4 regions of the Rhizobium viscosum genome follow, and region 2 is predicted to be linked to each of the others. Evidence: predicted binding sites of a transcription regulator. Region 2 holds the regulator's gene; each other region holds the start of a gene.
The links. The regulator LexA, encoded in region 2, represses DNA repair genes until DNA is damaged. The targets are predictions, from matches to a motif close to TGTTCNNNNTGTGTTCNG.
Positions count from the first base shown of each region.

Region 1: H4W29_RS05330 (PA0069 family radical SAM protein) is a predicted target of LexA. The motif match lies at 1,623-1,640, and genes of this name have one in related genera.
Region 3: H4W29_RS09140 (fibrinogen-binding protein) is a predicted target of LexA. The motif match lies at 2,423-2,440, and genes of this name have one in related genera.
Region 4: H4W29_RS16545 (ribonuclease T2 family protein) is a predicted target of LexA. The motif match lies at 1,640-1,657, and genes of this name have one in related genera.

Region 1 is NZ_JADBEC010000001.1:1,050,673-1,054,159, reverse strand. It holds gene rnhB (ribonuclease HII) at 1-172, opposite strand, end outside; gene H4W29_RS05330 (PA0069 family radical SAM protein) at 397-1,554, opposite strand; gene H4W29_RS05325 (glycosyltransferase family 2 protein) at 1,694-2,212, shown strand; gene H4W29_RS05320 (hypothetical protein) at 2,391-2,705, shown strand; gene moaB (molybdenum cofactor biosynthesis protein B) at 2,729-3,280, opposite strand; gene H4W29_RS05310 (4-(cytidine 5'-diphospho)-2-C-methyl-D-erythritol kinase) at 3,280-3,487, opposite strand, start outside.
Region 2 is NZ_JADBEC010000001.1:79,990-83,476, forward strand. It holds gene kdsA (3-deoxy-8-phosphooctulonate synthase) at 1-363, opposite strand, end outside; gene H4W29_RS00380 (VOC family protein) at 360-1,247, opposite strand; gene lexA (transcriptional repressor LexA) at 1,444-2,169, shown strand; gene H4W29_RS00390 (ComEC/Rec2 family competence protein) at 2,150-3,487, opposite strand, start outside.
Region 3 is NZ_JADBEC010000001.1:1,818,408-1,821,894, reverse strand. It holds gene H4W29_RS09145 (hypothetical protein) at 1-1,046, opposite strand, end outside; gene H4W29_RS09140 (fibrinogen-binding protein) at 1,184-2,188, opposite strand; gene H4W29_RS09135 (helix-turn-helix transcriptional regulator) at 3,061-3,487, shown strand, end outside.
Region 4 is NZ_JADBEC010000001.1:3,371,008-3,374,494, forward strand. It holds gene H4W29_RS16535 (DMT family transporter) at 1-566, opposite strand, end outside; gene H4W29_RS16540 (alpha/beta fold hydrolase) at 568-1,512, opposite strand; gene H4W29_RS16545 (ribonuclease T2 family protein) at 1,683-2,420, shown strand; gene ettA (energy-dependent translational throttle protein EttA) at 2,529-3,487, shown strand, end outside.

The DNA of each region.
Region 1 (3,487 bases), 970 kb from region 2:
GGATCACGGCTGCAGCAACGACAGGGCCTGCCAGCGGTCCGCGTCCGGCTTCATCGGCGCCTGCGACAGGCCAGTGGCCGGCCTTGCGAGCCTTCAGCTCCAGCCGGAAATCCGGCACGAGGGGGAACTCTTCAAAAAGCAGAGGAGAATCGGGTGACGTGCGACGTTTCATGCGGTTGAACCTCGCACGCCAACCCGATTTCCTGCAAGCCCCCGGATCAGGGCGGCGACGGCCGGGGGCAGTCCGACGGATGGTGCGGTCAGGGCCATCCGCGGGAATTGCGCAAGACAGAAGACGCAGGGCAGGTCTTCTTCAGGCCTTACGCAAGCTCAAGAGCAATTCCAGCAAAAGTGCATCACGGTTTTGCGTTTTCGGAATTGCGTGAAAATAAGCAGTCAAAGCAACGAAAGCTGCACGCCGCTTCCATTTGGCGGCACGAAGAGATCGTCGCGCAAGGCAAGGCTTCGACGGGTCAACTCCAGCCGCTTTGCCGCCATCTCGAAGCGTCGGGCGATTTGCCACGCGTAGGGGCCGGCACCTTTCATGCGTTTGCCGAACTCGGCGTCATAATCCTTGCCGCCACGCATCGAGCGCACCAGCGACATGACGTGACGATAGCGATCAGGATAATTCTGCAGCAACCAGTCGCGGAACAGCGGACTCACTTCCAGCGGCAGCCGCAGCAGCACATAACTTGCCTCTCCTGCGCCTGCCGCCTTCGCAGCATCCAGAATACGCTCCAGCTCATGATCGTTGAGCGCCGGGATAATCGGCGCAGCCATCACTGATGTGCGCACACCGGCCTCGGAAAGCCCACGGATCGCCTCCAGCCTGCGCGTCGGCGTCGAGGCCCGCGGCTCCATCAGGCGCGCAAGCTTGCGATCGAGCGTCGTGACCGAAATACCGACACGCACGATGTTCTTCGCCGCCATCTCCGTGAGAATATCGAGATCGCGCAGGATCATCGCCGACTTGGTGACGATCGCAACCGGGTGGTTCGCCTTGTTCAGCACGTCGAGGATCTGCCGCATGATGCGCCATTCCTTCTCGATCGGCTGGTAGGGATCGGTGTTGGTGCCGATCGCGATGACGCGGACCTTGTAGCCAGGCTTGGCGAGCTCGCGCTCCAGAAGCTTCGGCGCGTCCGGCTTGGCAAAAAGCTTGCTTTCGAAATCCAGCCCCGCCGAGAGACCCATATAGGCATGTGTCGGCCGGGCGAAACAGTAGATGCAGCCATGCTCGCAGCCACGATAGGGATTGATCGACCGGTCGAAGGAAAGATCGGGGGACTCGTTGCGGGTGATCGCCGTGCGCGGCTTCTCGATCTGCACATCCGTCTTGAAGGGCGGCAGTTCCTCAATCGTCTGCCAGCCATCATCGAAGGCCTCGCGCTGGGTCGGTTCGAAGCGGCCGCTCGGGTTCAGCCCCGCGCCGCGGCCACGCCGCCGGTCAACCTCTATGCGCAGCCCCGAGGCCGCGATCATCGCGTCGGCAATATCCGCCGTATTGGCAGGCGCAAATGCGGCCTGCCCTGCAAGGGACTGTGGTCTCATCGGATTCTCCAGCGGCGGAAAACGCTCGATCCCGCTCGTTTTGATGATTATATTCCTATCTATAAAAAGAGAACAATGCAAGAACAAAATGAGGAAAGTGGTGCTGGCAAAATTTTGTGCGGCGCTCTATAAACAGGCAATGTTGACTGTCGTTCTTGAATGCCAGGATCAGGAACCTGAACTGGCCCAGACTCTATCGGTATTGGTGGCAGGCGCCGTGGAAGGTCTCGTCAGCGACGTGGTCGTGCTTGATCACGGCTCACGCGACGGCACCTCGCGGGTGGCGGATGCCGCCGGCTGCCGTTTCCATTCGCAGTGGGATATCAAGGACATCATCCGCTCCGCTCGCGGCGAATGGCTGCTCTTCGTCGAGCCGGGCGCAAGACCTCAGGCGGGCTGGATCGACGAAGTCTCGGAATATGTGGCCTTGAATAAGGTCTCGGCGCGCTTTACTGCCTCCCGAGGTTATCGCCGCCCTTTTTTCCAGCGCGTTGGCCGTGCCAGGCCGCCGCTGGAACTGGGCTTGCTCATGCCGAAGAAACTTGCCATTTCAGTTGCAAAGAGCGGCATGCGCCTTACAGAATTCGTCAAGGCACAGAAGCCACGCCAGCTCTCCAGCGAATTGATTCCCTCCTGGGTCGCCCGCGCCGCGCGATAGCTGCACTCCTCGATATTGCGAAAAGATGGCGCCCAATAGGATTTCGCGCTATAATCTGGCTATGGCGCCGCCGAAGCGCCTCGCTTCGCAACGGATGGCCATGGAATGCCGGTGAACGGCAGAGCAGGTCAGCGAAAATCTCCTCTTCTGCCGGGATTCCGGCGAAAGGAGGTGCGTCATGCTACGCAATATGGTCCAAGGCCTGCTGGCCGCCATATTGACGACATCGCTGATCGCGCATCCGCATCCGGCAGCATCGCAGATGATGCGCAGTTGCGCAGGCCGATCCGAGATCGTCAAATTCCTGGACAGCAACTTTGCTGAAAAGCTGACGGCAGTCGGACTGATCAACCAGAACGCCATTCTCGAGGTCTATGCCGCTGAAAGCGGCACCTGGACGCTCGTCGTCACGGATGTTCACGGCATAAGCTGCGTGCTGCTATCAGGTGACAGCTGGGAAACGATGCCCGCCCTGCCGGGCCTCGCGACATAGAGGAAACCGCTGTCGCAGCCAGCCTATTTCGTCGCGCCGCGCTTGAGGTGCTCGTCCAGGCGCGGCATGATCTCCACGAAATTGCAGGGCATCTGCCGGTAGTCGAGCTGCGCCTTCAATATGCCGTCCCACGCATCTTTGCAGGCGCCGGGCGAGCCCGGCAGCACGAAGATGAAGGTGGCGTTGGCAACACCTGCCGTGGCGCGCGACTGGATCGTCGAGGTTCCGATCTTGTCGTAGGAAATGCGGTGGAACACGGCCGAAAACCCGTCCATCCTCTTTTCGAAGAGCGGTTCCAACGCGTCGGGTGTCACGTCGCGGCCGGTGAAGCCGGTCCCACCCGTGGTGATGACGACGTCGATCTCCTTGGCTTCCGTCCAGGCGCGCACGCGTGCGGTGATTCTCTCGCGGTCGTCAGGCACGATGTCGCGGTCGACCAGCTGATGTCCGGCTTCCGCAATCCGTGCCACCAGCGTGTCGCCGGATTTGTCGTCCGCCAGCGTACGCGTATCCGAAACGGTCAGAACCGCAATGCCGAGGGGTATAAAAGCTCGTTTTTCATCCAGGCCTGCCATCATGCACCTCCTGCGAAAGTCTCGGTCGACTGGAAATACCAGTCCGGGCGGGCCGCGTGAAGACGCTCAGCGGCGCGCAGCGCAGCAACGGGTGTCTCGAAAATGCCGAAGCAGGTCGCGCCAGAGCCGGACATGCGGGTGAAAAGCGCGCCTTCTGCCGCGAGCATGTTTGAAATCTCGGCGATTTCGGGAACCAGTTCCCGCGCC
Region 2 (3,487 bases):
TATCTGCAGGATATCGACGACCTTACCCACTTCGGCGCATTGTTCTTCGTTGTGGATGTCGGTCAGAACCGGAATGCCGAGTTCTTTCTTGAGATCGGCGAAAACTTCCAGCCCCTTTTCAAGGCCGACACCGCGTTTGCTCGACAAGGAAGAACGGTTCGCCTTATCGAAAGAGGTCTTGTAGACGAGCCCGATGCCGAGCTTGGCGCAGAGTTCCTTCAATGTGCCGGCAACCATGAACGCATGGTCACGGCTTTCCATTTCGCAAGCGCCGGCAATCAGCGACAGGCGTGAAGCATTGGAGAAAGTGACCTTGCCGACGCCTTCGCCGACCGTCACCACGGAGTTGGTAGTAGAGCTCATGATGTTTCCTCAAAGGCGAAGAGCACGCCCTGGCCGGGCGCAGGCTTCACCAGAATACGGTTGCCCTTGCGTGTATAGGTCACCCCGTTAGCAGCCAAATGCGCTTCTGTCACGGCCAGATCGCCGACAGCAAAGCGGATCGCCCGACCGCGCAGACCACGATCGGTATCCGACGTGGCAAGATCGAAATAAGCCTCCAGCCCTTCCGGGGTCATCAGGCTGATCTTTGCGTTTCCGGTGGACACATCCAACCCGAAACTCGTGACATCAGCAGAAGCGGCTTTTGCCATCGAGCAAACGAACTCGCCGAAAGCTGTCGGCTCGGGGGCCGCGAGCACGATCTCTGCAATGCCTGTGACACCATTGGCATGGGCCTCCAGCGTATTCCGGTTGGCAGGGAGAGGATTGATGCGCTCGACAGCGAAGAGAAAGAAATCCGGTGCCCGGAGGTCGCCAGCGAAGGCGAGCCGGAAGCCGGCAATATTCTCCGTGCCATCCGGCATTTTCACCGGGCGCTCGAACTGCAACACAGAACCGGCACTCACACTGTCTTTCACGAATCGAGCATGTTCGTGCTTTGCATCCGCCGTCGCGAAGGCAATCGCAGACAGTCCTTCGCTACCGCACCGGAAACGAAAAGCCTGATTGCGGGCGGTGAAGACATTGCCTTCGCGCGCTGTCTCCTCGCTCACTTCGACGCTCGCAACGCCTAGCGGCTCCAGATAGGTTTTGTCGGCGAAGAAAACGCAGGCATTTTCCGTCCCGAAGGGATGGCGGGCATCCGGCGCGACGGTGAAACCAAGTTTGCCCAGTCTTTCGCGGGCAAGGTCGATATCGGTAACCGGCAAAACGAGATGATCGATCGGAAGCGTGACTTGGCTCATTAGGTCCCCTCCAGCAGTCACAAGGAGATGTGCTTCAGCAGGCGTTGCGAGACAAGGCCGGGAAGGCTTGGGGCCGAGAAAAATAAAATTCTCATCAGAATGAACAGAAGTTTTACGAAAATTTAGCTACTTGCGGAACACATATGGAACATATAGTGTCCGTTCTGGATTTGTTTCAAGACTGGGGTTACACGCCATGCTCACGCGCAAACAACAGGAACTCCTTCTTTTCATTCACGAAAGGATGAAGGAGTCAGGCGTTCCGCCGTCTTTCGACGAGATGAAGGATGCGCTGGATCTGGCCTCGAAATCCGGCATTCATCGGCTGATCACGGCGCTCGAAGAACGCGGCTTCATTCGCCGGCTTCCGAACCGGGCACGTGCGCTCGAAGTCATCAAACTGCCGGAAGCTTATAGCCCGAGCCTGCAGCCACGGCGTGGCTTTTCGCCGAGCGTCATCGAAGGCAGCCTTGGCAAGCCCCAGCCAGTAGCACCTCCCGCCTCGGCAAAGCCAGCACCTGCTGCAGACAACGGCAATTCGGTTTCCGTTCCTGTCATGGGCCGCATTGCCGCCGGTGTGCCGATCTCGGCAATCCAGAACAATACGCATGACATTACCGTTCCCACCGATATGCTCGGCTCCGGCGAACATTATGCGCTCGAAGTTCGCGGCGACTCGATGATCGAAGCCGGCATCTTCGATGGCGATACCGTCATCATCCGCAATGGCAGCACGGCTAACCCGGGCGATATCGTCGTCGCGCTCGTGGATGACGAGGAAGCAACGCTCAAGCGCTTCCGCCGCAAGGGCGCATCGATTGCGCTCGAGGCAGCAAACCCTGCCTATGAAACACGTATCTTCCCGCCGGATCGCGTCAAGGTTCAGGGAAAACTCGTCGGCCTCATTCGCCGCTATCACTGACCGGTGACTGGCCTGCGTCTGTGAATGTATCACTGCGCCAGTCATAGGCGCGGTGGCGTATCCAGGGTCTCTGCAATGGACCGAATGAGGTTACGACATCGATTCCCTTAGCGGTGAATCGAAGTTCGACAGAACCTGTCTTGCGCAGCGTCTCGCCGGTAAAGAGCAGCGCGCCGGAACGGCAACGGTCGAAGTGCAATCGGACGGGTGTCACGACGATATCAGCCGTATCGCAGGCTGGTCCGAGATAGGCAGCATCGTCGATGACGATCAGCCTCTTTCCATTGCCGAGCAAGGTGGTGCACCAGGCGCCCTTCAGGCAGGAGAAGCGTGACGCCGGGTTGATGGCGACTGCCTGTCTCATTGTCTCTCTGGCTTCATTCTGCTGATCGGGTGACAGTCGCAGTCTTTTGCCATCAGCCGCAGTCAGCGCACTTGCAGCTTGGAGCATAACCGGCTTCTGATGCTCTTCGATGGCAAGTGCCCTTTGCCATTGTTGGAAGATGAAGGCGGGCGGCTTTTCACGGTTCGAAGCCATCACCTCTCCATCGATTATAGCGACCAGGCTGCCATCTTCGGAGATGGTGATGTCGGGTATCGCCTCTGACGGAAACAGTACAACAGCGATCGTCGAGACCGCGACAATCGCCGTTCCCATGTGCCGTAGCCGGGTCCTGAGGAGGGTCAGCAGCAGAAAGCCAAGGACGGCTGTTGGAAAATACCAGCCGGGCAAACGGCCCACATCTATATTACCGCCCCAAGTCGATACCGTCTTTGCGATGACGATTACGAGATCGAGCCCGAAGCCTGCCACCTGCCATGCCCAGCCGTCCAGGCCAAAGGGCATCAGCAACATGGCAATCATGCCGAATGGCATGACGACAAACGTAATGACAGGCATCGCCGCGAGATTTGCCGGCAAGCCATAGGCCGTCAGCCGGTGGAAATGCTCGATCGAAAACAGTGCCGTCGAAAAGCCACCGATCAGCGACGTCAGGAAAACGCCACCAAAGAAGCCACCGACCACGAAGAAGGGTTTCATGATCGGAAGTTTGGCGAAGGCATTCTCCCGCATCGGTCGCCCCTTCCAGAGGTCGTATCCGGCGACCAGGGCAAGTGTTGCGGCGAAAGACATCTGAAAGCTTGGTCCGAGCACTTCCGATGGCGAGACCGCGAGGATCACGAGAGCGGACAGGGCGACGTTTCTGAGACTGATCGACGGCCGATCGAAGAAGACGGCAACCAGCATGATCGCCATCATGATGAAGGCGCGTTCCGCGGAGACGGCAAAACCCGAGATCAGATAGTAAGCAGTTAC
Region 3 (3,487 bases), 1.7 Mb from region 2:
GCACCATCGGCCGCATCGGCCGAGGAATGGAACAACGAGGCGATATCGTCATCGTCGCTGTAGGCGTAAACCTGCGTGATGGCATCGATCTGGTGGTAGTCGCCCATGACCGCAGTCACGGAAGAGATTACCGCGGTGTTGATGACGGAGGCTATATTCGCGACGAGGTTTGCGCCGGCAGTGACCTCCAGGCTGCTTGAAGCCGGGTCATGCTGCTCAACCGATGTCTGGGTTTCGTCGGGATCTTCCGGCAGCTTGGCAAGGCCACGGTCCGGCAGCATATCGTCCAGCGCCGGAACCTCTGAAACAAGTTTGCCGTTCATGTGGGTTCCGGTGATCTCGGATCCTGCCAGAACGAAATCATGCGCCTGGTCGTTTGGATTGTCTGCCGGCGGTTCGTTCGTTCCGAACGATGTCTGGCCGGAATCCTTCACCGCACGAATGTAGGCTTCCATATCATTGGCGATATGCTTGACACCTTCGAAAGTGTCGGTCCGCTGCAGACTGGCAAAGGGAGTGAAGATTTCGGTTTGGGCACTGAACTCGGCCAGCCGTTCGGTGACGAAGCTCGTATCACGGGGGGCATGGTGGCCATCCGTCATATCGAGATAGTCGTCGTCAAAGAGAACGTTGACCTGCGTAGCGTATCCGATCACCGATCCGGGACCATTGAAAACCTGCAGCTGTTCGTCGTCCTCGACATTGATGTCCTGTGGGCTGCCGAACCGGGGCAGCGACGACATATCGCGGTGCGCAATCTCGGAGAGCTTTTCAATGCTCTCCTCGAAGGGGCGGCCGAATCGGCGGGCGCCGCCATAGATGATCTCATAGCTGACGCTTCTGTAGTTGACATCAGGATCGTAGTCCTGGAGCGCGAGATCGGAGGCGAAGGTGGGCGTGTTGGCGACCAGATCGTCAAGTGCCGGATTATTTTCGGCAGGGCCTGCACCCTCCGTCAGCTCCGCACGCAGCCTCATCTCTTCGGTCGTCGTTTCGAATATGCCGATGAAATGGGCGATGATTTCTGAGAATTTCTCAATCTGCATTGCCTTGGCCCTCCCTGTCGAAGAAACGACCGGCCATGCGATCCCCTTCTGCTGGAGCCGCGCTGTTCGTCAATTCGCACGCAAGCATTCAAACTGCACCGGCCGAAGCCGGTGCAGCCCTTTCTTGGTCTTGGAGGTTAGTGTCCGCTGGTATCTTCGCCGACATCGGAAACATGCGAGTTACCGCCGATGACGCTGGAGTCCACAGCGTTGCTGAGCATGTTCGCGCCCTGAACGAGCTCCATATGGAAGCCCGAATTGGCAAGAATTGCCGAAGCATCTGCTGTGGAAGTGCCTGTGACGTCGTCACCTGCCTTGAGGTCCCAGCCCTTGCTGTCCATATCCATGCCGTCAGCACCGTGCGCTGTGCCGGCATTCGCACTCAGGTGGTTCTGAGCGCCGCCGTTCTCCATCGTGATGTTCCAGGCCTTATCCTGGTCTGCGAGATGGTTGGCTTGGACAGTGCTGAAGACAGAATCGGCGCCTTCGCCGGAAAGCGAGCCGTTGAGGATATTGTCGATATTGAGGGTGAAGGAGAAGTCATCCCCGATGTCGAAGGTGAGATCGTGGCCGGCTACGCCGAGGTTCCCGAAGTCCTTGACATCGTCAATAACGGCAAAGTCCGTGTCCGTCTTGTTGAAGCTGTCGCTCGTATTGTGGCTACTGGTGGTCGTCTTGGTGTCGGTATCCGTGACCGTCTTGATGTCGGTGTCGATATCGGTCTTGGTGTTCGTGTCGTTATCGGTAATCGTCTTGATGTCAACGTCGTCGTCGCTGTATGACTTGGCGTCATAGCTCCAGTCGTAGTCCGACTTCGTGGTGGTGGTTGTGTCGTTGTCGTTGATGGTGGTCGTCTTGGTGTTCGTGTCGTCGTCCGACTTGTAGCTCCAGTCGTAGTCGTTGTCGCGGTTGTCGCCGTTGTCGGTCTTCACATCGAGATCGACATTGGCCTTGACGTCCACGTCTGTGCTGTTGTCGGTGTTGTTGCGATTGTCACCATTGGCGATACCGCCGACGTAACCGGTGGAATCATCATCGATTTCGGTTGAATTGATAGCGCTGGAAAGGCCGTCGGCCAGCGCGCCCACCTTGACGGTGTCGTCATCTGAGCCCAGCGGACCGGGCTTCGGATCATAAGGCATTACGTTTCCTCCAGAAAAAAACTGGAGCAGCTTTCGAAGTCCCTCTCATCTCAAATGGGATCTTTGCTCGCGCTTGCTCCAATGCGTTAACATCGGCAGATGGACTCGGTACCTTTTCACCTGCAGCTTCATCGCGATTTGTTGGCCAAATTCTGTATTGGGATTGTGCCTATTCAGTACAAGGACGCACAAATCCGGTCCCGGACTCGATATGAGCGCGAGCAAGGCAGTCGAACTTCTTTTTGAGTTCCCTCGAAAGAAGACCAAGTATCAAAAACACAGCTGATACTTGATTTTCACGTCGCCACTTTGGCAACCATTACAGATTGATGGAAAAAACTGGGTCCCGATAGATATCAATTCGGGCTAAGGCAGCTGAAGTCCGGCTCAATACTCCAGTTAAGCCACTGCTGGATCGCAGGCTCGGAGAAAGGCTATGTGCGAATTGGGGATGGCGTCCCATACTTCCGAATCCGGAGGCTTCGAATGATTGCGGTATCGCGAAGTTAAGCTCGAAAGGTTCTCCGTCTTATTTTGAAATATCGTCTGCCCATTACCACTTTGGTTTTGTATGTCTCGAACTAATACATGCTGCTTTATACCGTGATCTAGTCGAAATACCGCCCGCTAGTATGTTTCTTGTCGGAAATGCAACCATAAAGTGGCAGAAAATAAATATAACTTCGTGACAACTAACCCATTTGGGCCATTTCTTTCCTTTGAAATCCATATTACCATAATTAAGAAATGCCTAAAAGATAAGGCGGCCACATGCCTAGGGGCAATGTTCGTCGGCATGTAATACCCGCCATCGCGCCAATGGGAGTAGATGCTCCGAGTTTGAGTATAGTGTAGCGCTAGGGGAGGCGTATATGTTCATGGTTGGGTCGGAAGTAGGAGATTCGGATCAGGCAAGAAGACTGAGCCCGAATGGAGAAACAGTCCTGGTAATCGCCAAGGCGGACTTGTTCTCCGAGTGTATGGTTGAGGCACTGGCAAAGAAATTCCCGAATTTTGATGTCGTAAGCGTATCGAGCGCGCAGTCCATATCCGAGAAGGATATTCACGACATGCGGCTTGTCCTGTTCTATCATGTCGCCGGCGCCGAGTTGCACGATGCGCTGCAGGTCGTTCGTGAAAACCGTCCGGACGCATCCATCGGCCTTGTCGTCGAAGCTATCGATATGATGGAGCCCTATATCAGCCGTCTTGTCGAGGCGCGTGTCGTCGATGGCGTCCTGCCGCTCAATCTGCGTCTGGATGTCTTCATGGCGGCAATCGATCTACTGATGAAGGGCG
Region 4 (3,487 bases), 3.3 Mb from region 2:
ATGGCCCAGGGATCTTCCCGATGCGACAACACGCGCGTCATGAGCGCGAAGACGGCGATGCAGAAGGCGCTGACGACGGGCAGCAGGGCGATATAGCCGACCTCTTCGAAGCTTGGCTGGATGATCAGCATCGCGCCCAGGAAGCCGACGGCGCACGCGCTGTAGCGCCGCCAGCCGATCGTCTCTTTCAGAAAGATGCTTCCGAGGATTGTCAGGATGATCGGCTCGACGAAGAAGATGGCGATCGCATCGGCGACCGCCATGACCTTCAGCGTTGTGACGAAGCAGATCATCGAGATGGTGACCATCGCGCCGCGGATCGCATGATACCAGCTCTGCTTCAGCGAGAATTGGATCCTGGCGCCGCGCAGGAAGATGAAAGGCAGCATGGTGAGCGACTGGATGACGAAACGGAAACCGGCGACCTCCGTCGAGGAGATCGTTGTCGTTGCGAGCTTCGAGAAGATGTCGATCAGCGGCGAGATCAGCACCGAGAGCAGCATGAAAAGCAAGCCGAATGTCACCTCGGATGAGGCGGGATGGCGGGAATAGCTCAGGCTCGTCATCTCAGGTCCTTTCGCTCGGGACCGTGCGGATTGCCTCGTCGCACCAATCGGCGAAATCCGCAATTGCCGTTTCCGCGCCGATCTCGTTCAGCGTTTCATGCCGCATGTCCTGATATATCTCAGTGCTGATACGGGAGAAGCCTCGGCTTTTCAAACGCTTTGACAACCAGAGCACGGCTTTTCCATTTTCGGTTGCCGGGTCCTTGCCGCCGCCGACCAGATGGATCGGCATGTTCTTCGGCAGGGTCTCGAGCCGCTCCTTCTCGATGCCGCGGAAGGTCAGGGCGAAGACATCGAGCCAGAGCGATACCGAAGCATCGAAGCCGCAAAGCGGATCGGCAATATAGGCGTCGACCTCGGTCGGGTCGCGCGACAGCCAGTCGAATTCCGTGCGGTGATCGGGAATGGATTTGCCCCAGGCGGAAAATGTCAGCCGCGGCAGCATGTCGCTCGGCACGTCCGAGCCTTTCAGCATGCGCTCGGCAAGCAGGATCGCCTGGGCAGTGCGGCCGGAAAGACCGACGGCGAAATTCGAATTCCAGACGGCGAGGGCGGCGAAACGGCCAGGGAGGTCTGCTACGGCATTGAGTGCGATCAGGCCGCCCATGGAGTGACCGAAGAGAATGACGGGCAGGCCGGGGTGACGGCCCGTGGCAAAGGTGTGCATGACGGCGATATCGCTGACGACGCGCTCGATGCCATCTCGCCTCGCGAAGCGGCCGAGCGGCGCATCGGGTGCGGTCGTCTCGCCATGGCCGCGATGGTCATGCGCATAGCAATGATAGCCCCTTGCCGCCATCGCCGCAGCAAAGCGCTGGTAACGGCGGGAATGTTCGGCAAGCCCATGCGAAATCATCAGGATAGCCCGTGCTTGCCCCTTGGCAGGCTGGTGATGATAGGCAAGCGAAGCCGCGGCGTTTTGAAGCCGCAATGTCTCGGAAAACATGCATTCCTCCCACGCCCAAAAGACCAGATATCAAGGCGAATGCAATATTGCGGTTTCGCTCATACATAAGAAAAGCATGCTTGCCCCTGCGATTCAGGGTTGCGCGAACTTCGGCTTCGTGCTTGTTTGTTCCTGTATTGTTCTTTTTCGGGGCTATTTCGGGGCTAATAATGGGCAAGTTTCTACTCTCGGTTTCCATCCTGTTCCTTTCGCTGTCGTCAGTCGGTTCCGTGTCCGCACAGGAGAGCGGGCGCACGCGGTTCATCCTTGCGGCAAGCTGGCAGCCGGCATTCTGCCAGACCAACCAGAAGAAGGCCGAATGCGCCAGCCAGAGCGGCGACCGCTATGACGCCACCAACTTTTCTCTCCATGGTCTTTGGCCGATGCGGCAGAACTATTGCGACGTATCTGCAGACCAGAAAGCCGCCGACAAGGATGGCCAGTGGACGAGCCTGCCGGCGGTGAACCTCTCAGCCGAGACGAAGAGTGCGCTCGACAAGGCGATGCCCGGCACGCAATCGGGTCTCGAGCGGCATGAATGGATCAAGCACGGCACCTGCACGAAGATGAGTGCCGACGATTATTTCGCCACCGCCGTCCGTCTGATGGGCGATCTCAATGCTTCGGCCGTGCGCGATCTCTTTGCCGCCAATGTCGGCAAGACGCTGAAATCAGATGCGATCAAGGCGGCCTTCGACAAGAGTTTCGGCGCTGGCGCCAGCGACCGCGTGAAGATGAGCTGCCGGCGCGTCGGCAACAAGCGCGTTATCAGCGAACTGACGATCGGGCTTTCGCAGGATGCTGTTTCGGCGCAAGCGAAGGAGAAGGGCCTCGGCGGCCTCATCCAGGGAGCAGGGCAGACTTCCTTCGGCTGCGACGAAGGCATTGTGGATGCAGCCGGCTTCTGACGGAAACATGCCGAAATCCTGACGAAACAGGGTTTCGGCGTTGCTCCAGGGCGTGGTTTCGCCTACATAGCGGCCACGATTTCAAGTTTCCGCCCGGAGCATCCCAGCATGGCACGCCAGTTCATCTATCATATGTCCGGCCTCAACAAGGCCTACGGCAATAAGAAGATCCTCGAGAATATCCATCTTTCCTTCTATCCCGATGCCAAGATTGGTATCCTCGGTCCGAACGGCGCCGGTAAGTCCACCGTGCTGCGCATCATCGCCGGCCAGGACAAGGAATATACCGGCGAAGCCTGGCTCGCCGAGGGCGCGACGGTCGGCTACTTGGAACAGGAACCGAAACTCGATCCCAACAAGACAGTGTTCGAGAACGTCATGGAAGGTGTTGCCTCCAAGACGGCAATCGTCGATCGCTACAACGAACTGATGATGAACTATTCCGACGAGACGGCGGAAGAGGGCGCGAAACTTCAGGATATCATCGACAGCCAGAACCTCTGGGATCTGGAAAGCCAGGTCGAGATGGCGATGGAAGCTTTGCGCTGCCCGCCGCGCGACGCCGAAGTCACCAGCCTTTCTGGTGGTGAACGTCGCCGTATTGCACTCTGCCGCCTGTTGCTCTCGCAGCCGGATCTGCTGCTGCTCGACGAACCGACCAACCATCTGGACGCCGAGACCATCGCCTGGCTCGAAAAGCATCTGCGCGACTATCCGGGCGCCGTGATGATGATCACCCACGACCGCTACTTCCTGGACAACGTCACCGGCTGGATCCTCGAACTCGACCGCGGTCGCGGCATTCCTTACGAAGGCAACTACTCGGCTTACCTTCAGGCGAAAGCCAAGCGCATGCTGCAGGAAAACCGCGAAGAGGCAGGCCGCCAGAAGGCGATCAGCCGCGAACAGGAATGGATTGCTTCCAGCCCGAAGGCTCGTCAGGCCAAGTCCAAGGCGCGTATCAAGTCCTACGAGCAGCTGGTGGAAGCCGCCGAGAAGCAGCGTCCCGGCGACGCGCAGATCATCATTCCGGTCAGCGAGCGTCTCGGCCAGGTGGTCATCGAGAT